4 regions of the Dactylosporangium sp. CA-092794 genome follow, and region 2 is predicted to be linked to each of the others. Evidence: riboswitches for the same ligand, from Rfam matches in the RefSeq annotation. Region 2 holds a riboswitch; each other region holds the start of a gene.

Region 1 (6,928 bases), 5.4 Mb from region 2:
CCAGGCGGTCATGGCATCGGGCGAGCACGTCCTGCACGCTGTCCCAGTGCATGACGTCGCCATAGACCGGGAAGACGTTGGCGCCCCACTTCTTCGCCGCCTGCTGCGCGACACCCTCCGCGTCCGGTAGCGCCGCCCACCGTTGCCGGCCGGAGCGTTGGGCAGCGTCCGGCTCGAGGTCGACGACGGCGACGTCGGCGCCGAGCCCGGCCAGCCGGTTCACACACGCCTGGCCCAGGTTGAGCCCGGCGCCACCGGTGACGACGGCCTTCTTCCCGGTCAGGTCGAGCAGCTCCGGCACCCGCTTGTCGATGGTGTCCAGCGGGATGCGGTCCTCGTCCCACCAGTATCCCGAATCGGCCTCGCCCCGGGCGACGTGCCGTTGTAGCGTTTCGTGCATGTAGTCCCTCGGCACGAGGTCCTCCTCTATGCTGCGACCGCCGATCAGGCGGTTGTGATGAGCGCACCGCGGATGAGCGGGCAGAAGATGGAGAAAGCGACCGGGTTCAGGTTGGCGCCGACCTCGGCGCGTCCGCGCCAGTGGAAGATGCATGGGAACCGGTCGCGGCCGGTACCGCTGGCGACGCTGACGTCGGGCATCCGATGCGTGACGGCGCCGATCGCCTCGAAGAACCGCCCGGCGAGGCTCAGCTCCGGGTGGGCGAGTTCCATGGCAACGAGTTCATGCACGTTGGCACCGATCTCGTCCTCGGCCAGTTGTCGACGTGCGTCGCCCGGCGCTATCGGTTCGGCGAATCGCTGCGCCCAATCGTTGAACCAGGCCGCGTATGGGCGGTCGGGGAGCTCCGATCTATGGTCGAACGGTCGGTAGGTGCTGGTGCGTGATCCGTTCGACAAGGCGATGCCGGCGAGCTGGGCCTGCCGTTGCCAGGGTAACCGCGGCTCGATGAGGAGCGGTACGCCGAGTCGATCGCGGTAGCCGGGGGGCTGCCGGGTAAAGCGCGGCAGCGAAGCGACGTACGCCTCGGCGCTGATGCCGAGCTCGTTGTGGAAGCCCAGACGGAGGTAGGTGGCGGTGATCGAACGCCACGCGGCGGCGGGATCTGGTTTCGTCCGCGCCTTGGCAGGCGCTGCTGCGCCGGGTCGGATCGGCATGCTGGCCCCGGCGTCGGCGGCGCTCCGGCGGGGAGCGGCCGGTCGGCCGGACGAGCGGGCGCCAAGAACCGAACCATGATCCGCGGGCTCCAGGTCATAGGCGACGAGCAGCGACCCGTCCACCGGTTCCTCGTTGCCTAAGCCCTCAGCTATCTCGCTGCCGTCGAACCGTGCGGCGACCAGCCGGCCGTCCAGGCGGCTGCCGATGCGCGCCCAGGTGGACCGCTCGTCCAGATAGCGCCCGGTGAACACCTTGCTGTCCTGACTCGCCACGATGTACTCGTTCAGGCTCAGCAGGGTCCGCTGCTCCTTCGCCAGCCGCTCGACGAGCTGAGGCTCCTCGGTGCCGCGGTAAGGCGCGTCGATGGCCGCGTCGTAGTCGAACCAGCCGGAGCGGTCACCGTCGTTGGTGAAAGCGTTGTCCGGGTGGGCGGCGTAGCTGCGCATGCTCGGGAAGATGGCTGCCAGCAGCCGGCGGTTGGCCGGGGTGGCCAGCTCCGGCGGCAGGTAGCTCACCCACCGCTGGCTCGCGGTCAGATCCGCCAAATGGCCCGGGTCGTAGGGGCAGGGCGGTACGTCGAAGGTCCACGAGATCGCCGCGCCACGCGCGCTCCAGATAGCGCGAAAGGTGTCCGTGAGCTCGTCGGGCGACTTCGGGATCGAGGGCCGGTCCATGTGCGGGCCGGGCTAGTGGAGGTCGCTCGATGTCAAGGTACGCCTCGCGTTGCGCACGACCGCCTCGATGATCTGTGGTTGCGCGCCGAGCGGAATCTCGTGTCCCATGCCGGCGATCACGACCAACTTCGCGCCGGGTATGGCGGCCGCGGTCGCCTTCCCGCAACTCGGTGTCATGACCGGATCGCTGTCTCCGTGGATGACGACCGTGGGCAACCGCAGCTGCCGAAGTGCTTCCGTCCGGTCGCCGGTCGCAGCGATGGCGGCACGGTGGCGCTGTTTGCCCGCCGGGTAGTTGGCCCGGTCGAAGGCCGCGGCGGCGCGGCGGCGCACCCGCGGCTCGTCGAAGGAGAAGCCTCCGCCCGCCAGGAGACGAGCGCGGGCGACGGCGCTGCGCACGGCGTCATCGCGTGTCTCCGGCTCGGTGGCGGTCACCGCGCCGAGCGCCCGGGGATCGGCCGCGTTGACGCCGGGCGCGCCGGTCGTGGACATGATGGAGCATAAGGAGAGCACCTGGTCGGGATATCGGATCGCCATCGCCTGCGCGATCATGCCGCCCATGGACGCGCCGACGACGTGTGCACGCGCGATGCCGAGCGTGGCGAGCAGGCCAATCCCGTCCGCGGCCATGTCATAAAGCGTGTAGGCCCCGTCTTCGGTGCCCGAGGTTCCCGGCTCGCACCTCGTCGAGAGGCCGGTGTCGCGGTTGTCGTATCGGATGACGTAGAACCCCTGGTCTGCGAACGCCTGACAGAACTCCGGTTCCCATGCCGTGAGCTGAACCCCGAGGCCCATGATGAGCAGCATCGCGGGACGGGCGGGGTCGCCAAAGGTCTCGTAGCAGATCTCGATGCCGTTGGCCCTCGCCACGCCCGTACGCGTCATGCGGGTGAGTCTACTCTGAACTCCGTTTGATTCTACTACGGTTTGAAAGTTTTCTGGACCGGCCCTGACGGCCGGCGGCCGCGATGCCGGCCCAGATCATGTCGAACTGGAGATCCGCGATCTCGTCGGGCGACCGCTCATCGGCCCAGTCGTGCCAGCGGGCGACGGTGTTGCACATCCCCAGGATCGACAGCACCGCGATGGAGGGGTCGACCGTGTCGCGCACATCGCCGGACTCGATGCCCTCGGTAAGGATGTTTTGCCAGCTCCCGCGAAACCTGGCAATCAGTTGCCGATCGTGCTCCACCTCCTCCTTGGTCTCCTTGGTCGCTGCGGGACTGCTGAACCATTGCGGGAATTCGGGCAGGTGGGGGTCGACGTAGTGCAGCTGCGCCTCGATCGCCTGGCGCAGCTTCACCGGAGGCTGGTCGGAACTCTGTGAGATCCCCTCGATACGCTCCGTGATGTCGTTGAAGCGATGTCTGAGCACCAACCGCAGCAACCCGGCTTTGCTGCCGATGTGGTAGTACAGGCTTCCCTGCAAGACGCCAAGCTCGGCTCCGATGTCTTCGATGCGGGCCGCTTCGTAGCCCTTTTCGGTGAACACCTTGGCAGCAGCCTCGATGAGTTGTTGCTTGCTGCGGATCTTGGTCATCGGTCACCATTTCTCGCGTCGCCTACCTCGTTGGCGGCGCTGATGATAGCGGGGCGGGACGCTTGCAACGTGTGTCCAGCCTAGATGACCGCTTCCGACGGGCAGTTGGACTGTGGACGACGCCAGGCTCCGACTCGACCTCGAACACCCCGCGGCCGGCATCCGGCCGGCCTCGCCGGGGCCGGGGTGTCATGCCTCGGAGGTCGTCCCTTTCGGGTCTTTCAGGGCGATCACATACTTGCCTCGCACGCCGCCCGCCTCCAGGCGGGCGTGGGCCTCTGCGGTCTGTTCCATGCGGAAGACGGAATCGACCACCGGGCGGATCGCGCCCGAGTCGACGAAGCTGGTCAGTGTGGCGATGATCTCGGCCGACGGGTTGTTGCTGAACGACTTGACCCGCTTGGGTGCTGTGGCGCTCGCCCAGACTGTGTAAGCGGCCGACGCGATGATCCGGTTCGGGTCCATGGCCAGCAGGACCATGCGTCCGCGCCGGGTGAGCAGGGACCGGTAGGCGCCCAGGTCGGTGCCGACGATGTCGACGACGACGTCGAACTTGCCCAGATCGCCGGGAGCGATGGCGCGGTAGTCGAAGGCGGCGTCGGCGCCCAGTTCGCGGATCCACGCGAGGTTGCGGGCGCTGACGAGCGCCGTGACGTGGGCGCCGAGGGCTTTGCCGAGTTGTACGACGATGCTGCCGACACCACCGGCGGCACCGCGGACGAGCAGCCGTTCGCCGGCGCGCAGCGCCGCCTTGTCCACCAGGGCGGTGACCGCGGTGGTGCCCGACGACGGCAGGGCCGCGGCGTGGATGAGGTCGACGTCGCGCGGGGCGGCGGCGAGTTTGCCGGCGGGGACGGCGATGCGATCGGCGAGGCTACCGAACGTGCGGTACGGCATGAGGCCGTACACCGCGTCGCCCGCACGCAGGCCGTCTGCACCGCCGGACGCGACGCGCCCGGCGAAATCGTTGCCCACGCCCTGCGGGAAGCGGTAGGGCAGGACGCGCCGCAGCGCGCCGGAACGGAACATGGTTTCCCCACCACCCACACCCACCGCGTGGACGTCGACGAGCACTTCACCCTCGCCCGCCGTCGGCGCGGGCACCTCTCTGACGTGCAGCACTTCTGGGGGACCGAACCGGTCGAACTGAACTGCGCGCATTGGCCCGTGCATCCTCTCTCCGGCTAAATGGGGGAAGCCACCGGTTATCGTGCACACGATATGGGGTGCCACCCCGGTTGTCCAGTGGCGGGACGGCCCGCCCGGGGCGCGCCGGAGCCGGGGCGGCGCGGGTGCGCTGCGCCTAGCCGTCCATTGTGGAACTAACGCCAGCGGGCTGAGGTTGGCCAACCTTGCGTCTGCGGCTTCGGGAACGCCGTGCCGGGCCGGCCGGGGCCGCTGGACCTGTGATCCGCACGACTGTTGTTAATCCTATGGGCTTGATAGACATTTGCCCGGCGGGCCCCTATCGTTGCGGCTGTCGGTCCTTGCGGCCGACTCGGACAGGCCGTGTTGCGAGCGCCAGCGTTCAGCCCCGGCTTGTTGGCCGGGCCCCGGGCGATGACACGACCACACAACGACCGGCGGTAAGCGCGCGGCCCTGACCTTGGGCCTCGGCCGAGGGAGTACAAAGACCAACCACAGCGCATCCGTCACGGTCCGTCCGCCGATCCTCCGGCGTCCGGCGGACCGTGGCCTGCATCGGCTGCATGCCGCATTCGCCGACCCGCTGCGGGAGTAGCCGCTCCGGCTTCTCCGCACTCGACGCATCCGGGCGATCGCACCGCACACTAACGGACCCGAAGGGACCGCAAAATGTCCATTTCACCAGGCCGGCGCGCCCGAGCCTTCACGCAAGCCATCACCTTCGATCAATTTGTCGCCAGGTCCAGCACGTTCACCGCCACGTTCCGGGAGAACTACGCGGCGACCGAGCTCGACGACCGCGACCGCGTCGTGCTGGACCGAATCGACGAGCCGATCGACGTGCTGGCGATCGTCGAGGACTGGTGCCCCGACGTCGCGGCCAACCTGCCGATCCTGGCCCGGATCGCGGACGAGACCGGCAAAATCCGGCTGCATGTGCTTGTCCGCGACGACACCACCCGCGACGTCGCGGACGCCTACCCGTTCGAGGGACGCAGCCACATACCCACCTACGTGTTCAGCACCGGGGAGGAAAAGGAGCTGGGCGTCATCGTCGAGCGGACGCCGGTGATCCGGGAGCGATGCGAGGAATACCTGACGTCGTTCTTCGAGGCGCATCCGGAGCTGGATCGGGCGACCTTTCCGGTCGGCATGACCGACGAGGTGAAGGCCGAACTGGTCGAGCTGCGCCTGCGCCGCGACCTTCTCGAGCTCGAACGATCCAGCTTGGTCGAGGCACTCGGTGTGCTCTGCACCATCCGAACCTTTGAACCGGCCGGCCCGGCGACCACCCCCTGACGTCCCTGGACACTCGCAAGGAGTGACACCCCTCATGCCCACCCCCCGCACTTCATCACGCCGCGGTACCGCCGCAGCCCTGGCCCTGGCCGTCCCGATGCTGGCGACGCTGTCGGCCTGCACCGCAACGGCCGCCGGCGGATCGTCCGATGCCGGGACGCCCGTCAGCGGCGGTACCCTCACTTTCGCGGTCAACGGCGACGGTTCCTGCCTCGACCCGCACCAGAGCCCAGCCGACGTGGACGGGCTGTTCGCCCGGCCGATCCTGGACTCGCTGGTGTCGCTGAGCGCCGACGGCACGATCCATCCGTGGCTGGCCACCGACTGGTCGGTCTCCGCCGACCAGTTGACGTACTCGTTCACCCTGCGCGGTGACGTGACGTTCAGCGACGGCGAGAAGTTCGACGCCGCGGCGGTGAAAGCCAACCTCGACCACATCGTCGATCCTGCCACCAAGTCGCAGCTCGCGGCCGGCACGATAGCCACCTACAGCGGCACGACGGTGGTCGACGCCACGCACGTGCAGGTGCACTTCAAGTCGCCGAACTCGGCGTTCCTGCCCACCCTCGCCTCCGCCTACCTGGGTATCGAGGCGCCCGGCACGCTGAAGAAGTCGCCGGCGGACCTGTGCACCCACGTGGTCGGCAGCGGCCCGTTCATCAGCGTCGACGGCTACAGCAAGGGCAAGGGCATCGACTACGTCCGCAACGACGCCTACAAGTGGGCGCCGGAAACGGCCGCGCACAACGGCCCCGCGTACCTCGCCAATCTGTCCATCAAGATCGTGCCCGAGGACGCGTCGCGCTACGGCGCCCTGACCAGCGGGCAGATCGACTCGATCGCCAGCGTGCCGCCGGTCGACGTGGCGCAGCTGAAGAGCACCCCCGGATTCCAGATCCAGTCCGCCGCCGCACCGGGCGGCAACTACAACTACTACCCGAACGTTTCCCGGGGAGTCTTCGCCGATATCAACGTCCGCAAGGCCTTCCGTGCAGGCATCGACTGGCAGACGATCGTCAACAAGCTCTACTTCGGCCAGTTCCAGCCCGCGAAGGGCCCGCTGTCGCCGACGACCGTCGGCTACGACAAGTCGATCGAGTCGGCGTACGTGTACAACGCCGACGACGCGAACAAGCTGCTCGACGCCGCCGG
Region 2 (6,928 bases):
GAAAACGCGGCCGACTGGTTCACGAAGACGCCACTGGTAAGGTTGACTGACAAATGCACACCAGCAAGCAGAGCGGCCTCTTCCATCGCCGCGAGCACCCCCTCCGATGTCGAATACACCGAAGCGGTCAATGCGCCCTTCTTGCCCACGGTGTCGGCGAAGATCCGCAAACTGCGCTCCGTGGAATCGGTTTCGACAACGAACGAAATGGGGCCGAACCACTCGGTGCCATACGTTGTTGCGTCAGCCGCGCCGAGTTTCCGGATGAGCGGTGTGCGGACCGTCGCGCCGGCGTAGGCGGGGTGGGAAACGTCTGAGGATTCCAGCACCGGGGCGCCGGCGGCGGCGGCTTTCTCCAAGCGCTCGAGCACGCCGTCGTTGACGATGGCGCCGGTGAGTTCGACGCCCTTCGCCGGGTCGCGGGTGAGCGCGCCGACCGCGGCCGCGATGCCCTGGGCCACCTCGTCGAGGCTCTTGTGCCCCTCGTCGGTGTCGATGCCGGCCGCCGGCACCAGGATGTTCTGCGGCGTCGTGCACATCTGCCCGGAGTACAGCACCAGGGAGAACCCGATGTTGCGGCACATGCCGGCGAAGTCGTCGGTCGAGTCGACCACGACGGTGTTGACGCCGGCCTTCTCGGTGTAGACGGCGGCCTGCCGGGCGTTGGCCTCCAGCCAGTCGCCGAACTCGGTCGAGCCGGTGAAGTCGATGATGCGCACCTCGGGGCGCAGGGCCAGGGTCTTGGCCAGCCCCTCGCCGGGCGCCTCGGCGGCGAGCAGCACGAGGTCGGGGTCGAAGCCCGCGTCGGCGAGCGTCTCCCGGGCGATCTTGACGGAGATCGCCAGCGGCAGCACGGCGCGGGGGTGCGGCTTGACGATCACCGGGTTGCCGGTGACCAGCGACGCGAAGAGGCCGGGGTAGGAGTTCCAGGTCGGGAACGTGTTGCAGCCCACGACCAGGGCGGCACCGCGCGGTACCACATGGAAGGTCTTGGACATGTGCAGCGTCTGGCCCTTGCCGGCGGGCTTCTCCCAGTCGGCCGTGGCGGGAGTGCGGGTCATCTCCCGGTAGGCGTAGGCGACCGCCTCCAGCGCGCGGTCGAACGCGTGCGCCGCGCCGGCCTGGAAGGCCATGACGAAGGCCTGGCCGGTGGTCGCGTGCACGGCGTTGGCCAGCTCGAACGCGGCCTGGTGCAGCCGGGCGAGGATCTCGGCGCACACGCCAGCGCGGGTCTGCGGGCCGGCCGCGCGCCAGGCCGGCATGCCCGCGGCCAGCGCCGGGAACGCCTGGTCAGGGTCGAGGTGCGGGTACCGCACGTCGAGCGCGACGCCGAACGGTGAGCGCTCGGTCGACACCCAGTCGGTGATGCCGGGCTGGTCCGCGAGCGGGAAGTCGGCGCCCAGGTAGGCGCGGAACGCGGCCTCGCCCTCGGCGGCGGCGTGCTCGCCGTAGACCCGCGGGCTGGGCGACTCCGGGTAGTTGGACCAGTACGCACGCTCGGCGATCGCGGTCAGCGCCCGCTCCAGCGTGTCGGCGTGGCTGGCGAACATAGGGTGCGAGTTCTCCATGGGCGCCATCCTGCCACCGGCACGCCGGGTGCGGTTTTAGATCGCGCCCTGCCAGTTGGCCCAGAGCTCGGCCAGGCGGAAGCCCATGGCCTCGTTGATCGCGATCATGTGGGAGTTCTCGACGGCGTTGAAGGTGTGGATCGTGGCCACCGGCTCGTGGGCGAGCAGGAACCGCAGGTTGTCGACCTTCACCCGCAGGCCCAGGCGGTGGCCGCGGTGCGCCGGGTGGACCAGCGTGATGAGCTGCCAGGCGTGCTCGCGCACGGTCCGCCGGACGCGGATCGCGCTCCAGGCCACGACCCGGCCGGTCGCCTCGTGAATCACCACGCTCTGGTACCGCCGGGAGTCATACACCACATATGCCTCGTGCTGGGCGCGCAGGAGCTCGACGTCGATGTTCTGCGGCTCGTAGTCCAGCTCGCCCATGGGCGCCTCGGCGAGGAACGAGCTGTCGAGCCCGGCCAGGTCGGCGATCAGGCGCTCGGGCGGCATGCCGATCCACTGCTCGGCGGTGTAGCCGGGCGACTTGGCCAGGCTTTCGTCGTACAACCGCTGGATCGACGGCTCGTCGAGGTCGGCGATGCGCAGCTTCCGGCGGGCGTCGGTGAGCCCGTTCTGCAGGCCCATGGCGGCGGCGAACCCGCTGGGCGCCGGGGCGAGCGGGCTGAAGCTGAGCGCCGAGGTGCGGCCCCGGTCGCGGGCGAGGCCGGCGGCGTGGGCATAGAGAGCCCGGCCGATGCCCCGGCCGCGCAGGCCGACGGGGACGGAGACCTCGATGTGGGCCTTGTCAAGGTTGTCGCGGGTCGGCAATTCGAGGGCGACCGTGCCGACCGGCTCGCCGTCGCGGTGGGCGAGGAAGACCTGCCGATCGGCGCCCGGGCGCGGGTGCACCAGCTGCATGCCGAAGGCGTAGCGGCACTCGGGCGGGAGGTCCGGGGCATCGCTGCGGATCGCTTCGTCGGCGATCCGGTGCGCCGCGTCGACCGCCGCCGGGTCATCGACGGGCAGCTCGACGATCTCAAGGGTTTGCAGGGCCATGCGCCTCAGCGTGGCGGCCGGAAGACTTCCCGGCAAACCATTAAAATGCCGGAGAATTGGTCGAGAGGACGCTCGCCAACACCTCCGGTGTTGTGGTCGCGGGCTCCCACCGAGAAAATCGGCTCAAGCCTCGCGGCGACACGTCCTCCCGCACCGAGCATCCTGGCGCTCGGGTCTTAAGGCGTCAAGTCCTCAAACGGACGCTCGGCGCGCCACCAATTACGCACCGTATAGATCACATCCGCCGATCGGACGACCCGCCCCTCATCCGAGCGAGAAAGCGCTCTCAGATTGTGAACCCACCGTAACGGTGGGAGCCGAAAAAATCATCCGAGCAGGCCGGCCTCCCGGGCCGACTTCAGCGACGGCTTCACCCGATGGGTGGGGCCCACCAGCTCCGCCACCGCATCGAGGGTCTTGAGCCCGTCGCCGGTGTTGAACACCACCGTCTCCGCGCTCGGGTCGAGCCGGCCGGACTCGACGAGCTTCTTGAGCACCGCCGCGGTCACCCCGCCGGCCGTCTCGGCGAACACGCCGGTGGTGCGGGCCAGCAGCTGGATGCCGGCGCGGATCTCGTCGTCGTCGGCGTACTCCATCCAGCCACCGGAGCGGCGCACCGACTCGAGCGCGTAGAGCCCGGCCGCCGGGTCGCCGATGTTGAGCGACTTGGCGATGCCGGTCGGCTTGACCGGGATGATCTCGTCGGCGCCGTCGTGCAGGGCCTTGGCGATCGGGTTGCAGCCGGCCGACTGCGCGCCGAAGACCTTCCAGGGCGTGTTGGGCACCAGGCCGATCTCGACCAGCTCGGCGAACGCCTTGTCGATCTTCGTCAGCAGCTCGCCGCTGGCCATCGGGATGACCACCTGCGCCGGGAGCCGCCAGCCGAGCTGCTCGGCCACCTCGTAGCCGAGCGTCTTGGAGCCCTCGGCGTAGAACGGCCGGACGTTGACGTTGACGAACGCGGTGTGCTCGAACTCGTCGGTCTCGGTGAGCTCCGAGCAGAGCCGGTTGACCTCGTCGTAGGAGCCCTCGATGGCGACGACCTCGCCGCCGTACACCGCGGTCATGACGATCTTGCCGGGCTCCAGGTCGGCCGGGATGAACACGGTCGAGGGGACGCCCGCCCGGGCCGCGTGCGCGGCGACGGAGTTGGCGAGGTTGCCGGTGGAGGCGCAGGAATACCGCGTGAAGCCCAGCGCCTTGGCCGCGGTCAGCGCGACCGACACGACCCGGTCCTTGAACGAGTGGGTCGGGTTGGCCGAGTCGTCCTTCACCCACAGCGGTGCGGTGAAGCCCAGCTCCGCGGCCAGCCCGTCGGCCTTGACCAGCGGCGTGAGGCCGGGGTCGAGCGTGACCCGGGACTCCGGGTCGACGCCGACCGGCAGCAGCGGCGCATACCGCCAGATGTTCTTGGGGCCGGCCTCGATCTGCTCCCGGGTCACCTTGGCCAGCGCCGCCGGGTCGTAGCCCACCTCGAGGGGGCCGAAACACTCGTAACAGGCGTGCTGCGCGGCGAGCGGGAACGTCGCTCCACAGCCGCGGCAGACCAGGTTGCGGGCCGGGGAGTCGGTGAAGACGCTGAGCGTCGAGGTCATGACGGGAGGCCTTTCCTCTCATCTTTCCCAAGCGCACGGGCGCGCGCCGGGACGGATTTGGCACCTACCGCGGAGAGCCTCAACATCGAGCCACCGCAGGGGTTGCCGGGGCTTCATCGGGCCGTATCCCTCTGCCCCTCTGGATGAGGTATTCAGTTATAAGCCGAGTGTAAGGGGCGCCACCGGCCTCTGGGTATGAGTCATCTCACGAGGTGGACAGGGCTAGCGTTTCATTCATGCACCCGATCGCGGCCGAGTGGTTCTCCCGGCACACCTCGAGCTGGCGCGACTGGCCGGCGGAGGAAGTCCTGGCCGCGAAGGGTGAGACCCGAGTGAGCGTGGTCCTGCCCGCGCTGGACGAGGAGCCGACGGTCGGCGAGATCGTAACCGGCGTGCGCATGCTCGGCCCGATCGTCGACGAGCTGGTGGTGGTCGACTCGGGCTCGGTGGACCGCACCGCCGAGGTGGCCGCGGCGGCCGGCGCGACCGTCCACCACCGCGACAACATCCTGCCGGCGACCGGCTCCCGGCCGGGCAAGGGCGAGGTGCTGTGGAAGGCGCTCGCCGTCACCAAGGGCGACATTTTGGTGTACGTCGACGCCGACCTCACCGACTTCCGCCCCCACTTCGTGACGGGCCTGCTGGGCCCGCTGCTGGCCGACCCGGCGACGCTGATGGTGAAGGCCTTCTACGACCGCCCGCTGCTGGACGTCTCCGCGGCCGGCGGCGGCCGGGTCACGGAGCTGGCCGCCCGGCCCCTGCTCAACGCGCACTTCCCGGAGCTGGCCGGGGTGGTGCAGCCGCTGGCCGGGGAGTATGCGGCCCGCCGGAGCCTGCTGGAGTCGCTGCCGTTCGCGGCCGGCTACGGCGTGGAGACGGGCCTGCTCATCGACACCTACGCCCGCCACGGGCTGGACGCGGTGGCCCAGGTCGACCTGGGCCAGCGCACCCACGGCCATCAGGACACGGCCGCCCTGGGCCGGATGGCCGCGACGATCGTGCACACGATCAACGCCCGGGTCGCCCCGAGCCACCCGCTCTGGCCGACCTTGACGCAGTTCGAGCGGCATGATTCCGCCGTGGTACCGCGGGTGACTCCGGTCGCCCACCCGGACCGTCCCCCGATGGAGACGGTCCCGGGCTACGCACCGGCCTGAGCTCAGCTCACCACGTCCTTGCGCAGGAACCGCCACCAGCCCAGGGCGAAGAAGACGGTGGCATAGGCGAGCGCCGCCACGCAGCCCTTGACCAGGTCGTCGGTCTGCATCGGACTGGACAGCAGGCCCAGCCAGGCGTCGGCGTAGTGCGTCGGCAGCACGGTGCGCAGGTTACCCAGCGCGGTGATCTGGTCGAGGATGTTGGACAGGATCTGCAGCAGCACGGCGCCGCCGACCGCGCCGAGCGGGGCGTCGGTCGACACCGACAGCAGGAACGCGAGCGAGGCCACCACCAGCAGCGTGACGCAGAGGTAGGCGACGATCTCCAGCAGCCGCACCACGCCCGTCCCGGCCGGGATCTCCCCGCCGATCGGGGCGCTCAACGGCGCCCAGCCGTAGCGCAGCGTCCCGGCCAGCAGCGCGGTGCCCACCAGGGTGACGATCGCGAGCAGGCTGTAGAGCAGCGCGACGACGAGCTTGATGCCGAGCAGGCGGGCCCGCGGGACGGGCATCGCGAGCAGGTACCGCAGGCTCCCCCAACTCGCCTCGCTGGCCACCGTGTCGCCGCAGAACAGCGCCACGATCACCACCAGCAGGAAGCTCGCCGACACCAGCAGGGTGAACAGGGTGAAGTTCGGCCCGCCGGAGGTGGCCAGGTCGGACAGGCGGGAGAACTCCCCGCCCGCGCCGCCGTCGTCGCCGCCCCCGCCGGTGTCCAGCTGGAACGCGACCAGGATGATCAGCGGCAGCAGCACCATGAAGCCCAGCGCCAGCTGGGTCCGGCGGCGGGAGGCCTGCCGGCGGATCTCGGTCCACAGCGAGAGGGTCGCGCCGGGGCGGTACCCCACGGCACCCCCGATGACGTCGGTGCTCACGATCGCTCCCCACTCGCCTTGGTGTCCCCGCCCACCAGGGACAGGAACGCGTCCTCCAGCCGCCGCCGCGGCGTGACCCGGTCGATGCCGACCCCGGCCCGCACCAGCGCCGCCACCACCTCGGCGCGCGGCGTGCCGTCGATGTCGACGACCAGGCCGCGCCCGCCGGACCAGGCCACCGCCTTCACCCCGGTCAGCTCCTCCAGCACCTTCTCGGCCGCGTCCACATCGGACACGTCCAGCTGCACCGACGGCGAGTCGCCGACGATGTCCTCGACCGGCCCGGCCGCGACCACCTCGCCCTTGTGCATGACGACGACGTCGGTGCAGGTCTGCTCCACCTCCGCGAGCAGGTGGCTGGAGACCAGCACGGCCCGCCCACCTGTGGCATAGCGGCGCAGTACTTTGCGCATCTCGGCGATCTGCGGAGGGTCGAGCCCGTCCGTCGGCTCGTCGAGGACCAGCAGCTCGGGCAGGCCGAGCATGGCCTGGGCAATGGCCAGCCGCTGCCGCATGCCGTGGCTGTAGGTGCGCACCCTGCGGTGGACGGCAGTGCCGAGGCCGGCGATGTCGTAGGCCTCCTCGAAGTGCGCGTCCTGGGCCGGGCGGCCGGTGGCCTTCCAGTACAGCTCGAGGTTCTGCGCGCCGGTGAGGTGCGGCAGGAAGCCCGGCCCCTCGACCAGCGCGCCGACCCG
Region 3 (6,928 bases), 4.7 Mb from region 2:
CGCCGCGCGGTAGGCGTCGACCGCTTCCAGCACGGTGGCCGGGCTGACGTGGTAGTTCGCGGCGAACCGCAGCCCGCGCCGGCCGGCGACCTCGGCGCTCTCGCCGCCGCTGCTGCCGAGGATCCAGATCTCCAGATCGGCGTGCTCCCCCGGCACGACGTGCGCCGCTTCGCCTTCGCCCGACTTGTAGGTGCCGGCGATCAGCGCCAGGACGTCGTCGATCTGCTCGGCGTAGTCCTGCGGCTTGGCCTCCGGCAGGGTGAGCAGCCGCCTGTGCAGCGCGAAGCGGGGTGAATCGAGCAGCTTGAAAAACGAGAACTGCTTCGGGATCCGCAGCCCGGTCGGATGGTGCCCATCGACAACCTTCGCCTGCTCGCCGGTCGGCGCCTTGGGGGGAGCCGCGCCGGCGGACAGTTCGCCGTCGAGCAGCTTCGGTTTGCCGCCGGATCGGCCCAGCCCCAGGTCGAAGCGGCCGGGGTGCAGCGCGTCGAGCAGACCGAACTCCTCGACCGTCGACAGGGCCGTGCGGTGTCCCATCTGCACCGCGCCGGAGCCGAGGCGGATGCGCGACGTGGCGGCCGCGGTCACGGCCAGCACGAGCGCGGGTGAGGTGCCGGCCACGCCGGGGTTCAGGTGATGTTCGGCGAACCAGTAGCGCGCGTAGCCGGCGCGTTCGGCGTGCTGGGCGAGGTCGATGCTGTTGCGCAGCGCCTCGGTCGCGTTCGAGCCGGTGGAGATCGGGACGAGGTCGAGGACGGCCAAGGGTGTGCGGGTCATGTCGCGCCTTTCAGCCGGTGACGGTGATGGGTGCGGCGATGCCGCTGACCGATTCGGTACCCGTCGTGCCCGCCGCCACCTCGTCGGAGACGATCGGGCCGGGCTCCCAGCCCAGCGGTGGGTCGGGAATCTCCCGGCGGAGCACGGGGGCGATCTCGGCCTGGAACAGCTCCAGGCTGTCCCGGTGCTGGGCGTCGGTCAGCCCGCCCGCGTCCGCGTGCAGGTGCAGCACCTGGTGGCCGAACCGCTCGTGGTAGCGGTGTACCTTGTCGATGACCTGCGCCGGGCTGCCGATCAGCGCCGACGAGCGCTCGACGAAGTCCTCCAGCGTCGGGAACACCGGCACGACGCCGAGCCGTTCGGCGAACTTGAGGTACCCCGCGAAGACCGGACGGTATGTCTCGATCGCGTCCTGGCTGTTCCTGGTGGCGTAGTAACCCGCGGTGCCGGCACCGATGGTGATCAGCTTCGGGTCGTGGCCGTAGTGCGCCCAGCGCTCGCGGTAGTAGTCGATCAGCTCCGCGTACGGGTCGATCGGGTTGGTGACGTTCGCGGAGAACAGCGGATCGCCGTAGCGGGCGGCCAGGTCCACCGACTCCCTGCTGGTGGCGCTGCCGTGCCAGATCCGGATCGGGCGCTGGTAGGGCCGCGGCCAGACCTCGGCGTCCGTCAGCGGCGGCCGGAACTTGGTGCCGTAGGTGATCTTGTTCTCGTGCCAGAGGCTGCGGAACACCTCGTAGGACTCGGCGTTGCGGTCCCACTGGTCCTCGGGCGTGACGTTGAACAGGTCGCGCTGCGCCGCGCCGTTGCCCTTGCCGATGATCAGGTCCAGCCGGCCCTGGGAGAGGTGGTCCAGGGTGGCGTAGTCCTCGAAGGCGCGGACGGGGTCGAGCAGGCTCAGGGTGGTGACCGCCGTGAACAGCCGGATCCGCTTGGTCAGGGCGGCGATGTGGCTGAGCACGACGGTCGGCGAGGACGAGATGAACGGGCGCTCGTGCCGCTCGCCGACGCCGAACCCGTCGAAGCCGAGCTCCTCGGCCAGCCGCGCGTTGTCCAGCACCTCGACGAAGCGGTCGTGGGTCGACTGCTGCGCGCCCGTCACCGGGTCGGGCGCGTGGACGATCAGGGTGATGGTGATGAACTTCATCAGCGTGCTCCCCTCACCGGCGCGGCGAGGCCCAGGTTCTCGCGCAGCGTGCGGCCCTCGTACTCGGTGCGGAACACGCCACGCTCCTGCAGCAGCGGCACCACCGTGTCGACGAACGGATCGAGCCCGGCCGGGGTGATGTGCGGGACCAGGATGAAACCGTCGCTGGCGTCCTCCTGCACGTGATGGTTGATCGCCGTCGCGATCGTGTCGGCCGAGCCGATGAAGGACTGCCGGCCGGTCACCTCGACGATCACCTCGCGGGCGGAGAGGTTCTTGGCCGCCGCGATCTCGCGCCACTGGTTGGCCAGGCCGATCGGGTCCTTGGCGAAGTGCCGGGCGCTGGCCCGTCCCTTGGAGATCAGCCCGTCGACGTCGCTGACGACCGGGTCGAAGCTCGGCAGCGGACCGTCGGGGTCGAAGCCGGACAGGTCGGTGTTCCAGAGCTGTTCGAGGAACGCGACCGCGGTCGCCGGCGAGACCTGCGCGAGTCGCACCTCGTGGGCGATCTCGGCGGCCTCGGCGTCCGTGTCGCCCAGGACGAAGGTCGCCGCGGGCAGGATCAGCAGCTGGTCACGGGTGCGGCCGTACTTGGCCAGCCGGTTCTTCACGTCGGTGTAGAACGCCTGCCCGTCCTCGAGCTGCGAGTGGCCCGTGAAGATCGCGTCGGCCTGGGCGGCGGCGAAGTCGCGCCCTTCGTCGGAGTCGCCGGCCTGAAAGATCACCGGACGGCCCTGCGGGCTGCGCGGCACGTCGAACTGCCCGGCGATGTCGAAGTGCGCATCCCGGTGGGCGAAGCTTCCCGGCGCCGGGGTGGACAGGAACCGGCCGGTCTCCTGGTCGGCGACGATCTCGTCCCCCCGCCACGAGTCCCACAGCTCGATCGCGGTCTGCAGGAACGTCCTGGCCCGCTCGTACCGCTGATCCTGGGGCAGGTAGCCGCCGCGGCGGAAGTTCTCCCCGGTGAACGCGTCCCAGCTGGTGACCACGTTCCACGCCGCCCGGCCGTCGGAGAGCCAGTCCAGGCTGGCGAACTGCCGCGCCACCTCATAGGGCTCGTTGAACGTGGAGTTGATCGTCCCGGTCACCCCGAGGTGCTCGGTGACCGCGGCGATCGCGGCCAGCACCGTGAAGGTGTCGGGCCGCCCGACGACGTCCAGGTCGTAGATCTTCCCGCCCTGTTCGCGCAGCCGCAGTCCCTCGGCCAGGAACAGGAAGTCGAACTTGCCCCGCTCGGCGGTCCGCGCGAAGTGCTCGAAGCTCTCGAACGCGATGTGGCTGCCGCCGGCCGGGTCACTCCACACGGTCGTGTTGTTGACACCCGGGAAGTGGGCGGCCAGGTGGACCTGCTTGATCGGCTTGGTCATGTCTTCCTCTCAGCAGTGGAGCGATCGCCGTCCGCTCAGGCCGCGGCGGTGGTGGCGTAGCGGTTCGTCGGGCGGGGCAGGCCGAGCAGCCCACGCAGGGTCGTTGCTGCATAGGTGGTACGGAAGGCGCCGCGGCGCTGCAGTTCGGGGACGAGCCCGCCGGTGATCTGGGCCAGGTCGTGCGGCACCGCCGCCGGGCGGAGTCGATACCCGCTGAGCCCGGCGCCCCGCCAGTCCAGCAGCAGGTCGGCCAGCTCGGCCGGGGTACCGGTGAAGATCAGCGCGTCGCTGCCGTATTCGGCCCCGGCCCGCTCGTCCAGCCGCTGCCTGCGGGCCACGGCCGCCTCGCGGGTGTCGTCCAGGAAGACGACGAGGTCGCCGAAGACATGGATCGTCTCGTCCGCACGTGCGGCCGCCCGCTGCTCCGCACGGATCTCCGAGACGATCGCCGCCGCCTGTGCGGCGTCGTGCGGCGTGACGAAGCCGACGTCGGCGGAGCGGGCGATGAGCTGGTACGGGATCGTCGCGTGGCCCAGCGCGGTGACGATCGGCTGCCCCTGCGGCGGCCGCGGGGTGATCGAGGGGCCCTTCACGGAGAACCAGCGGCCCTGGAAGTCGATGTAGTGCAGCTTGTCCCGGTCGATGAACCTGCCGGTGGCGACGTCACGGATCTCGGCGTCGTCCTCCCAGCTGTCCCAGAGCCGGCGCAGCACCTCGACGTAGTCGGCGGCCTCGTCGAAGGAGTCGCGCAGCCGCTGCTGCAGTTCCGGAACCTCGATGCCGTCGCGGATGCTGGCGTAGTCCTCGGGGCGCAGCGGGGGGATCTCGCGACGCCCGAAATGAGCGTTGGTGTCGGCGCGAGCGTCCAACTGCACCCGGACGCCGGCGCGGCCGGTGCTGGCGTAGTCGATCGTGGCGATCGCCTTGGACAGGTGGAACGGCTCGGTGTGGTTGACGACCGCCGTCGGTACCAGACCGATGTGGCTGGTCACCGGCGCGACGCGGGCCGCGATGAGCGTCGCGTCGAGGCGGCCGCGGACCCGGTCGGTGCGCTCGTCCGGCTCCAGCGGATCGTCGGACTGCAACCGCAGCCCGTCCTCGATCGTGACGAAGTCGAGCAGACCGCGTTCGGCCTGCCGCACCTGTTCCACCCAGTACTTCGGCGTGAACAGCTCCAGCGGCCGGGCGTCGGGCTCGCGCCACGCGGCGGGGTGCCAGCCGGCGCCGTCCAAGGCGACGGCCAGGTGCAGGAAATCGGATGGGTCAGACATAAGGCATCGCTTTCGACGAGACGGACCGGAAAAGGCGGTCAAGAACCGGCTGATGCCAGCAGGCCGCGCACTCGTGGATGAGTTGGCCGACTAACGAGTGCGGCGGACACACAGCGAGGCGGCCACGCGCTGCAGATCAATGTGCCGACGAGCGATCAACCGCGTCATGCCCCTGTCCTCCACCCTGGCGCCCCACCGCACGCCACTCGCGCTTGCGGCACATGACCCGCACCGCCAGGTCGTCACCTGGAGCACCCCACCGCGACGGAGGGTTGCCGGTCAGCAAGCCAGGGCTTGACGCTGACACTCATGACCTGCACGTGACTGTAGCCGCGGCGCGAGATCCTGTGCAATACCTATAGGAACACTAGGGAATCGCGGGTATTCCCCCGGGCGGGCAACGACCTGGGCCCGCCGGCACCGCGGCCGGGGCGGCCGGTCGAGAATGTGGCCATGCCAGCACGCACTGCCATCGACGTCCTTGAGCTCGTCGGCCTTTACGTGTTCGCCACGTCCGGCGCCCTGATGGCCATCCATAAACGGTTCGACGTCGTCGGCATCGTGGTTCTGGCCATGCTTACCGCGGTAGGCGGCGGCATCCTGCGTGACCTGATCATCGGGGACACGCCGCCGGCCGCCTTCACGAACATCGGCTACCTGCTGATCCCGCTGATCGCCGCGGTCGTGACGTTCTTCATCCATCCCGTGGTACAGCGGCTGGCCTTCACGGTGCTCGTCTTCGACGCCGCCGGGCTCGGGCTGTTCTGCGTCACCGGCACCCTCAAAGCCCTCGAATTCCACCTCGGTTCCCTGCAAGCGGTACTGCTCGGGATCACCACCGCCGTCGGTGGCGGAGTCCTGCGGGACATCACCGCGCGGGAGACACCCGCCCTGGTCCAGGTCGACACGGGCCTCTACTCGATCCCGGCGGCGGCCGGTGCGATCCTCGTCGCGGGCGCACATCACACCGACCTGCCGATGCCCGTCGTCGCCACCGTCGCAGCCGTCCTGGTATTCCTGTTTCGCATCGTCGCCATGCTCCGCCACTGGACTGCGGCACGCGCCTGGCAACGCAACGGCCGAACCAGCGCGCCCTAGCCGCCGCGTCGCCGCCGGGGCGGCAGCGCGGGATCGTCATGCGGGTGTGGCGCGCATGCCCGTGACGGTGAAAGCCACCAGCCGATCGGCCTGTTCGGCCGACCCGTGCCGGCGCAGCCACGCCGCCGCGTTCATCAGCGCGAACACGTCCTTGCCGTGCACCTCCGGCCGGATGGCACCCGACGCCCGGGCCCGGGCGATGAGCCGTTCACCGATCGCCAGCATCCGCGCGCAGCTGGCGTGCAGCTCCGACGCGGTGTCGTCGACACCGTCGGCGAGCACGCCGGCGAGCCCCTGGTACGCCGCCGCGTGCTCGACGACCGCGTGGATCCAGCTCGCCAGCGCGGCGTCGGCCTCCGCGTCCGGCCCGTCGGCGAGCCGGTCGCCGAGCGCGAACAGCCTGTCGTTGCGCTCGCGCAGCAACGCGCCGAGCAGCGACCTGCGGTTCGGGAAGTGCCCGTAGAGGGTGCCGATCGCGACGCCCGCCCGCCGGGCGATGTGCTCGAGCGGCGCGTCCACGCCGTGCTCGCGGAACACGGTCTCGGCCTCCGCGAGCAGACGCTCGGCGTTGCGGCGCGCGTCGGCCCGGGGGCGGCGCGGGCCGGTGCTGTTCACCACGACGACATCCCGTCTGTTGCTAATTCGAGGCACCCTCAATATATTTCCGAGGGTCCCTCAGTTTAGCTCGAAAGGAGCACGACGTGATCCTCGTAACCGGTGCGACGGGGTCCATCGGCAGCCATCTGATCCGCCGGCTGCGGCGGCTCGGGACGCCGTTTCGGGCCATGGTGCGCGACGAGACCCGAGGCCGGGCCCTGGAGTGCGACGTCGTGGTCGCCGACTTCGACGATCCGGGGTCGGTGGCCGCCGCGATGTCGGGCGTGGACCGCTTGTTCCTCAACGGTGCCGGCGCCGTCCCGTCGACCGGCCCGCAGCCGATGGTCCGCCAGCAGATCGCGGCCATCGACGCGGCGGTCGCCGCCGGCGTCACCCAGATCGTGAAGGTCTCGGTGTGGGGCGCCAAGCCGGGCGGCCGGCTCGCCGAAGGCGCGCACTGGCAGATCGAGCAGCACCTGAAGGCGGCACCGGTCGCGTGGTCGCTGCTGCAGCCGAGCGGCTTCATGCAGAACTTCCTGACCGGCGCCGGCGCGTTCACCGACGGCGGCGACCTCATCGGCCTGGCCGGCGACTGGCGCGTCTCGTACATCGACTGCTTCGACATCGCCGCGGCCGGCGCCGCGCTGCTGTCCGGTCCCGCGGCCGACCGC
Region 4 (6,928 bases), 140 kb from region 2:
CTCCGTGGGCACGAACTCGAGCACCTCGATCGCCCGGCTGGTGGTCAGCGGCAGGTCGGCGAAGTCGTCGTCGGTGAGGATCACCATCTCGCCGCCGCCCAGGTCGTAGCCCTTGGCGATGTCGTCGTAGGCGACCTCTTCGCCGTCGACGGAGCAGACGCGCTTGTACTTGATCCGCCCGCCGTCGTCGCGGTGCACCTGGTGGAAGCGGATGTCCTTCTCCTCGGTCGCCGAGTAGAGCCGTACGGCGATCGAGACCAGCCCGAAGGAGACCGCGCCCTTCCAGATCGCGCGCATGAGGATCCCTTTCCGCAGGTTGTGGACCTTCAACCATCAGCTTCGCATCGTTTCGAGCCGGGCGCGAGGAACTCACAGGCGAACTATGGTGTGGGGCATGGCAGGCCCGCCGGCTCCGATGCTCGCCTCGCCCGGCGTGCTGCCCGCCGGGCCGGGCTGGGCGTTCGAGTTCAAGTGGGACGGCATCCGCGCGATCGCGGTGGTCAGCGACGGCCGGACCAGGCTGTTCGCGCGCAGCGGGGCCGAGGTGACGGCCGCCTACCCGGAGCTCGCGAGCATCGGGCGGGGCCTGACCGACTCGGTGCTCGACGGCGAGGTCGTGGCCATGGACGAGGCCGGCCAGCCGTCGTTCCAGGTGCTCGCCGAGCGCATGCACGTGCGCGAGCCCCACCGGGCCGCCCGGCTGGCCGCCGCCGTGCCGGTCACCTACCTGGTCTTCGACGCGCTGCGGGCCGAGGGCGAGGAGCTCACCGGCCGGGCGTACCACATCCGCCGGGAACGCCTGGAAAACCTGACCCTGGGGCCCCGCGCGATGGTGCCCCCGTCCTTCGACGACGGCCCGGCGACCGTGGCCGCCAGCCGGGAGAACCGGCTCGAGGGCGTGGTGGCCAAGCGGGCCGAATCGCTGTACCACCCGGGGATCCGCACCCCCGACTGGGTGAAGGTGAAGCTGGAGGAGAGCCAGGAGTTCGTGGTCGGCGGCTGGCGACCCGGCAAGCGCGCGCTGGGCGCTCTGCTGGTCGGCGTGCCGGGCCCCGCCGGACTGGAATACCGCGGCCGGGTCGGCGGCGGCATCTCGGGCGCGTCGGAGCGGACGCTGCTGGCCGCGCTGGAGCCGCTGTCCACCGGCCGAAATCCCTTCGGCGCTTCGGTGCCGCGAGAGGACGCCCGCGGCGCGCACTGGGTCGATCCGCACCTGGTGGTCGAGGTGAAGTTCGGTCACCGCACGCGCGACGGCCGGCTGCGCTTCCCCCGCTTCGTGCGGATCCGCCCGGATCTCGCCCCCGAGGAGGTCCACGATGCCTGACCGGCTACGCGTGGAGGTCGCCGGCCGCCAGCTCGAGATCTCCAACCTCGACAAGGTGCTCTACCCCCGGGCCGGCTTCACCAAGGGCGAGGTCCTCGACTACTACACCCGCATCGCCCCGACGCTGCTGCCGCACCTGGCCGGGCGCCCGCTCACCCGTACCCGATATCCCAACGGCGTCGACGGGGCCAGCTTCTTCGAGAAGAACGCCCCGGCCGGCACGCCGGACTGGGTGCGCACGGCGCGGCTGCCGGTGCCGGGCTCGTCGAAGAACCGCGAGCGGATCGACTTCATCGTCGTCGAGGAGCTGGCCACGGTCGTGTGGCTGGCCAACCTCGCCGCGCTGGAGCTGCACACCCCGCAGTGGCGGGTGGACGAGGACGGCACCGCGCTCGACCCGGACCAGCTCGTCGTCGACCTCGACCCGGGGCCGCCGGCCGGGCTGCCCGAGTGCTACGAGGTGGCACTGCTCATGCGCGAGCGGTTGGCCGCCGACGGGCTGGCCTGCTGCCCGAAGACCTCCGGCAAGAAGGGTATGCAGCTGGTCGTACCGCTGCCCGGCGACGAGTCCGCCGACACGGTCAGCAACTACGCCAAGAGCCTCGCCGAGGAGCTGGCCCGCCGGCGGCCGAACCGGATCGTGGCGAAGATGGCCAAGCAGCTGCGCCCCGGCAAGGTGTTCATCGACTGGAGCCAGAACAACGCGTTCAAGACGACGGTGGCGCCGTACTCGCTGCGGGCGGGGCCGACACCGACCGTCAGCGCGCCGCTGACCTGGGACGAGGTCGAGGCCGGCCGACTGACCGCGGCCGACCTGACCCCGTCCGCCGTGCTCGACCGGGTCGCGACGCTGGGTGACCTATTGCAGGGCGGCCAGTAGCCGGTCGATGTGCGCTTCCGTGGTACCGATGCCAAAACTCGCCCTGACCGCCTGGCCCGGTGCCTCCGTCGCGCCGGCCCGGTCGGCGGCCTCGGCCAGCAGCCGCCGGGTGAGCGGGTGCGCGCAGAACAGGCCGGTGCGCACGCCGATGCCGTGATCGCGGCCGAGCGTGACGGCGAGGTCGCCCGGGTCGGCGCCGAGCACGGCGAACGACACGATCCCGACCCGCTCGGCGTCGGCCGGGAAGAGCCGCAGCTCCTCGACGTGCGGCAACGACGCGAGCCCGGCCCGCAGCCGCCGCACCAGCCCCGCCTCCCGGGCCCGCGGCGCGGCGTCGCGGACCAGCGCCCGCAGCGCGGTGGCGATCGCGACCGCGCCGAGCAGGTTGGGGGTGCCGCCCTCGTGCCGCGCCGGGCCGGTCGCCCAGCGGACCGCGCCGTCGTCGGCCACGTGTGCGCTCGCCCCGCCGCCGGCCAGATACGGCTCGGCGGCGTCGAGCCAGTCGGCCCGCCCGGCCAGCACCCCGGCCCCGAACGGCGCGTAGAGCTTGTGCCCGGAGAACGCCACGTAGTCGGCGCCGAGCCCGGCCAGGCTCGCCGGGGCGTGCGGGGCCAGCTGCGCCGCGTCGACCGCGATCCGGGCGCCGAAGCGGTGCGCGACCTCGGTCAGCCGGGCCACCGGCCACACCTCGCCGGTCACGTTGCTCGCCGCCGTGACGCTGACCAGGACATTGCCGGTTTGGCGGCGGTACAACGAAATCTCCAGCGCCTCGATGGCCTCTTCGGGCGACCTCGGCGCGGCGAGGCGGACGGTGTTGCTCCAGGGCAACAGGTTGGCGTGGTGCTCGGTGTCGAACGTGATGACCGTGGTGTCCTCGGGCAAGGCCCGCGCGAGCAGGTTGAACGCGTCGGTGGTGTTGCGCGTGAAGATCACGGTGTCGTCCGGGCCGCGGCCGAGGAGGTCCGCGACCGTCTCCCTGGCCTGCTCGTACTCGCGGGTGCAGCGCTCCGACAGCGCACCCGCGCCCCGGTGGACGCTGCCGTAGTAGGGCAGCAGGTCGGCGACGGCGTCGGCGACCACCCGCAGGCAGGGCGCGGTGGCGGCGATGTCGAGGTTGGCGAAGTCGACGGACCGGCCGTCGCGCAGCTTGATCTCACCGGGGGACAGGATCTCGGACACGGGACAGAGTCCTCTCGCTCGCGCTTGCCCGGGCACACCACGTGCCGGGCCGGGTCATCACCCGGGGCACCCCGCCGCGAACGCGAGGGTTGCCGGCCAGCAAGCCGGGGCTTGTGCGCTGGCACTCATGACCTGAGCTGACGGTACCGCGGATACAGTGACGGCATGAGCGAACTCCCGCCGAGTGGGACGCCCGCCACACCGCCGGAGCCCAGCCCCTGGGCGTCGCCGTCCGGTCCGCCCGCGCCTTCGGGCTTTCCGGCTCCTTCGGGTTCTCCGGCGCCTTCCGGCTTTCCGGCTGCTGCTTCGGGTTCCCCGGCGCCTTCGGCCGGGCCGGAGCGGAGCCCGTGGGCGGCTCCGGCCGCTCCCGCGTTTCCGGGCGGGGGTCCCTCGGCGCCGGCCGCAGGGCCCGGAGCGCCCTCGGCGTGGCCGCCCGTGCTGCCGGGCGTCGGAGTGCCGAACGTGACCGAGGCGGCGGAGCCGGACACGGGGCAGCAGCAGTACCCGACCGCGGCGCTCGCCCTGGCCGCCGCCCCGCCCGCCAAGCGCTCGGACCGGCGGCGGCTGTGGACGCTCATCGGCGTCATGGGGTTCATCGCCCTCTGCGGCGTGGCCGTGCTGACGTTCTTCGGCTTCAGCGGCGGCTGGACCGCCCTGGCCGTCGGTGTCGGCGCGGCCGTCATCCCGGTGCCGGTGCTGGTCTCCTGCTTCCTCTGGCTGGATCGGTACGAGCCGGAGCCGGTGAAGTACCTCGTCTTCGTCTTCGGCTGGGGCGCCTGCGTGGCGACCGGGGTGGCGCTCGTGGTGAACACGGCCGGCAGCTACTTCGCGGAGAAAGCCGGCCTGTCCGACGCGCTCGTGGCGGTGCTGGTCGCGCCGCTGATCGAGGAGAGCATGAAGGCGCTCGGCCCGGTGCTGCTGTTCTGGCGCCGGCCGCGGGCGTACTCCGGCATCATCGACGGCATCGTCTACTGTGGATTGTCGGCGACCGGGTTCGCGATGGTGGAGAACATCCTGTACCTCGGATTCAAGGGCTATGGCGACACCGCCGACCAGTCCGGGCCGGTGCGGGGCGCCGCGGCGCTGGTCGCCATCTTCATCGTGCGGATCCTGATGACCGGCTTCGCCCACCCGCTGTTCACCTCGATGACCGGCATCGGGCTCGGCGTCGCGTCGCGCTCGTCCGGCCGGGCGGTGCGGTTCGTCGCCCCGGTGGCCGGCCTGCTGACCGCCATGGTGCTGCACGGCTCGTGGAACCTCATGTCGGTCACCGCCTCGACCAGTGCGTGGGTGCTGCTGTACGGCTACTTCGCGGTGATGATGCCGATCTTCCTGTGCATGGTCGGCTTCGCCCTCTGGCTGCGCTCCAACGAGGGCCGGCTCACCGAGCGGGTGCTGGGGGAGTACGCGCGCGCCGGCTGGTTCGCCCCGCCCGAGGTCGCCGCCCTGGGCACGCTCGGCCGGCGGCTGTCGGCGCGGCGCTGGGCCCGCCGGGTGGCCGGCGACGCCGGCGCCAAGGCGATGCGGGCCTTCCAGTTCGACGCCACCCGGCTGGCGCTGCTGCGCGACGGCCTGCACCGCGGGCTGGACAAGGAGCCGGCGCGCCGGGCGGAGGCGCTGGCCGAGGAGCGCCGGCTGCTCGTCGCGCTGGACGCCTACCGGCAGGTCTTCGCAGGGCGCGACCCGCAGTCGCCGCGCGCGGTGTGGGACGGGTCGCGGTACCACATCACCTTCCCGGACGGCGTGGTGCGGGTGCTCGACGCCCCGCCGACCCCGGTCGTGCCCGTGCCGGTGCCGCTCTACAGGTAAAGGCCGGTCGAGTCCGGCTCGACCCGCCGGGCCGCCACGGCGTGCACGTCGCGCTCGCGCAGCAGCACGTAGTCGCGCCCCTGTAACTCCACCTCGGAGCGCTCCTCGGGGTCGAACAGCACGCGGTCGCCGGAGACGATGGACCGCACGTTGGGCCCGACCCCGACCGCGGTCGCCCACGACAGCCGCCGCCCGACCGACGCCGTCGCCGGGATCACGATCCCGGAGACGTGCCGGCGCTCGCCCTCGGGGCCCTCCAGCCGGACGAGCACCCGGTCGTGCAGGAGCCGGATCGGCAGGGGTTCATCCGGTTGGGTGGTGGCCGGCTGGTAACCGGCGGCGGGCTGCGCTGTCACGCTTGCGACGCTACCGCTTTGGTGCGTGCAACCCTCAGGCGACCCGGACTACCGTGAGGAGTCCGAATGGGGTGACGGGGCCGCATGCAGGAGGTATGTACGTGGGCCGGTTCGATCGGGTGCGGGCCAACCTGCGCCGCGCCTACCTCCAGCGGCTGGAGACGGCCAAGGCCGAGCGGGAGGCGGCCGCCGCCCTCGAGGAGGCCCGGGCGCAGGACCCCCCGGATCCCGAGCCGGAGGAGCAGCTCAGCCACGCCACGACGGCCAGCCGGGACGACGCCGAGGTGCCCTACGGCCTGCGCATCGCCGCCGCCTGGTCCTGGCGCCTGCTGCTCCTCATCGCCGCGGCCGCGATACTGCTCTTTCTCATCGGCCGGCTCAAGACCGTCGTCATCCCGCTCAGCATCGCCCTGCTCCTGTCGGCCCTGCTCGCCCCGATGATGGGCGTCCTGCGCCGCCGCGTGAAGCTGCCCCCGTCCCTGGCCGCGTTCGTGGTCCTGATCACCGGCCTGGCCGCGGTCGCGGGCGTGCTGACCCTGGTGATCAGCGAATTCGTGAACGGCTTCCCGGAGCTCTCGGACAAGGCGTCGATCGGCGTACAACAGATCCAGGACTGGCTCACCACGGGCCCGCTGCACCTGAGCGGCCGCCAGCTGGACGCCACCTTCCAGGCCGCCACGACCTGGCTCAGCGACAACCGCGGCACCCTGACCAACAGCGCGGTCAACACGGCCACGGCGACGGTCGAGTTCCTCGCCCTGCTACTGCTGATCCTGTTCGTCACGTTCTTCTTCATGCGCGACGGCAAGCGAATCTGGTACTTCGTCACCGGCATCCTGCCCACCCCGGCCCGCGACCCGATCCGCCGCGCCGGCGAGGCCGCCTGGCGGACGCTGGTCGCCTACGTGCGGGCCACGGTGCTGGTCGCTTTCATCGACGCCCTGGGCATCGGCCTGCTGCTCCTGATCCTCCACGTCGACTTCTGGTTCCCCCTGGCCACGCTGGTGTTCCTGGGCGCCTTCGTCCCGATCGTGGGCGCGACGGTCTCGGGGGCGGTGGCGGTCCTGGTCGCCCTGGTCGACGAGGGCCCCCTGACCGCGCTGGTGGTACTGATCGGCGTGATCGCGATCCAGCAGCTGGAGGGACACGTCCTGCAGCCGCTGATCATGGGGCGGGCGGTCTCGGTCCACCCGCTCGCCGTCATCGTGGCGATCGCTACCGGGGTGGTACTGGCCGGCATCATCGGGGCGCTGGTGGCGGTACCGTTGGTCGCGGTCCTGAACACGGGCATCCGGCACCTGGTCCAGCACCGCAGCGAACCCCCACCCGACGCCGTGATCGCCTCCTCCGACTGACTCGTCCTCCCCGCGCCCCGTTCAC

Evidence for each region. Region 2 has a riboswitch for S-adenosylmethionine ahead of thrC (threonine synthase). Riboswitches for the same ligand answer to the same signal wherever they lie in the genome.
Region 1: it holds a riboswitch for S-adenosylmethionine, as region 2 does, so the genes downstream of both, ACQPXD_RS34615 (thioredoxin family protein) here and thrC (threonine synthase) in region 2, are expected to answer to the same signal.
Region 3: it holds a riboswitch for S-adenosylmethionine, as region 2 does, so the genes downstream of both, ACQPXD_RS22715 (putative leader peptide) here and thrC (threonine synthase) in region 2, are expected to answer to the same signal.
Region 4: it holds a riboswitch for S-adenosylmethionine, as region 2 does, so the genes downstream of both, ACQPXD_RS02825 (aminotransferase class V-fold PLP-dependent enzyme) here and thrC (threonine synthase) in region 2, are expected to answer to the same signal.

What each region holds. Positions count from the first base shown of each region.
Region 1 covers NZ_CP192044.1:8,097,539-8,104,466, reverse strand. The annotation lists gene ACQPXD_RS34640 (SDR family NAD(P)-dependent oxidoreductase) at 1-415, opposite strand, end outside; gene ACQPXD_RS34635 (hypothetical protein) at 445-1,791, opposite strand; gene ACQPXD_RS34630 (alpha/beta fold hydrolase) at 1,804-2,676, opposite strand; gene ACQPXD_RS34625 (TetR/AcrR family transcriptional regulator) at 2,687-3,331, opposite strand; gene ACQPXD_RS34620 (NAD(P)-dependent alcohol dehydrogenase) at 3,521-4,435, opposite strand; SAM riboswitch class IV at 4,842-4,930, shown strand; gene ACQPXD_RS34615 (thioredoxin family protein) at 5,147-5,776, shown strand; gene ACQPXD_RS34610 (ABC transporter substrate-binding protein) at 5,811-6,928, shown strand, end outside.
Region 2 covers NZ_CP192044.1:533,540-540,467, reverse strand. The annotation lists gene paaN (phenylacetic acid degradation protein PaaN) at 1-1,568, opposite strand, end outside; gene ACQPXD_RS02285 (GNAT family N-acetyltransferase) at 1,605-2,606, opposite strand; gene thrC (threonine synthase) at 2,933-4,201, opposite strand; SAM riboswitch class I at 4,217-4,351, opposite strand; gene ACQPXD_RS02275 (glucosyl-3-phosphoglycerate synthase) at 4,510-5,358, shown strand; gene ACQPXD_RS02270 (ABC transporter permease) at 5,361-6,233, opposite strand; gene ACQPXD_RS02265 (alpha/beta fold hydrolase) at 6,230-6,928, opposite strand, start outside.
Region 3 covers NZ_CP192044.1:5,278,736-5,285,663, reverse strand. The annotation lists gene ACQPXD_RS22735 (LLM class flavin-dependent oxidoreductase) at 1-777, opposite strand, end outside; gene ACQPXD_RS22730 (LLM class flavin-dependent oxidoreductase) at 788-1,924, opposite strand; gene ACQPXD_RS22725 (NtaA/DmoA family FMN-dependent monooxygenase) at 1,924-3,291, opposite strand; gene ACQPXD_RS22720 (LLM class flavin-dependent oxidoreductase) at 3,327-4,562, opposite strand; gene ACQPXD_RS22715 (putative leader peptide) at 4,653-4,730, opposite strand; SAM riboswitch class IV at 4,766-4,877, opposite strand; gene ACQPXD_RS22710 (trimeric intracellular cation channel family protein) at 5,016-5,660, shown strand; gene ACQPXD_RS22705 (TetR/AcrR family transcriptional regulator) at 5,697-6,278, opposite strand; gene ACQPXD_RS22700 (NmrA family NAD(P)-binding protein) at 6,362-6,928, shown strand, end outside.
Region 4 covers NZ_CP192044.1:669,690-676,617, forward strand. The annotation lists gene ACQPXD_RS02810 (Ku protein) at 1-297, opposite strand, end outside; gene ligD (non-homologous end-joining DNA ligase) at 395-1,324, shown strand; gene ligD (non-homologous end-joining DNA ligase) at 1,317-2,204, shown strand; gene ACQPXD_RS02825 (aminotransferase class V-fold PLP-dependent enzyme) at 2,184-3,374, opposite strand; SAM riboswitch class IV at 3,399-3,516, opposite strand; gene ACQPXD_RS02830 (PrsW family intramembrane metalloprotease) at 3,846-5,192, shown strand; gene ACQPXD_RS02835 (GroES family chaperonin) at 5,183-5,548, opposite strand; gene ACQPXD_RS02840 (AI-2E family transporter) at 5,650-6,903, shown strand.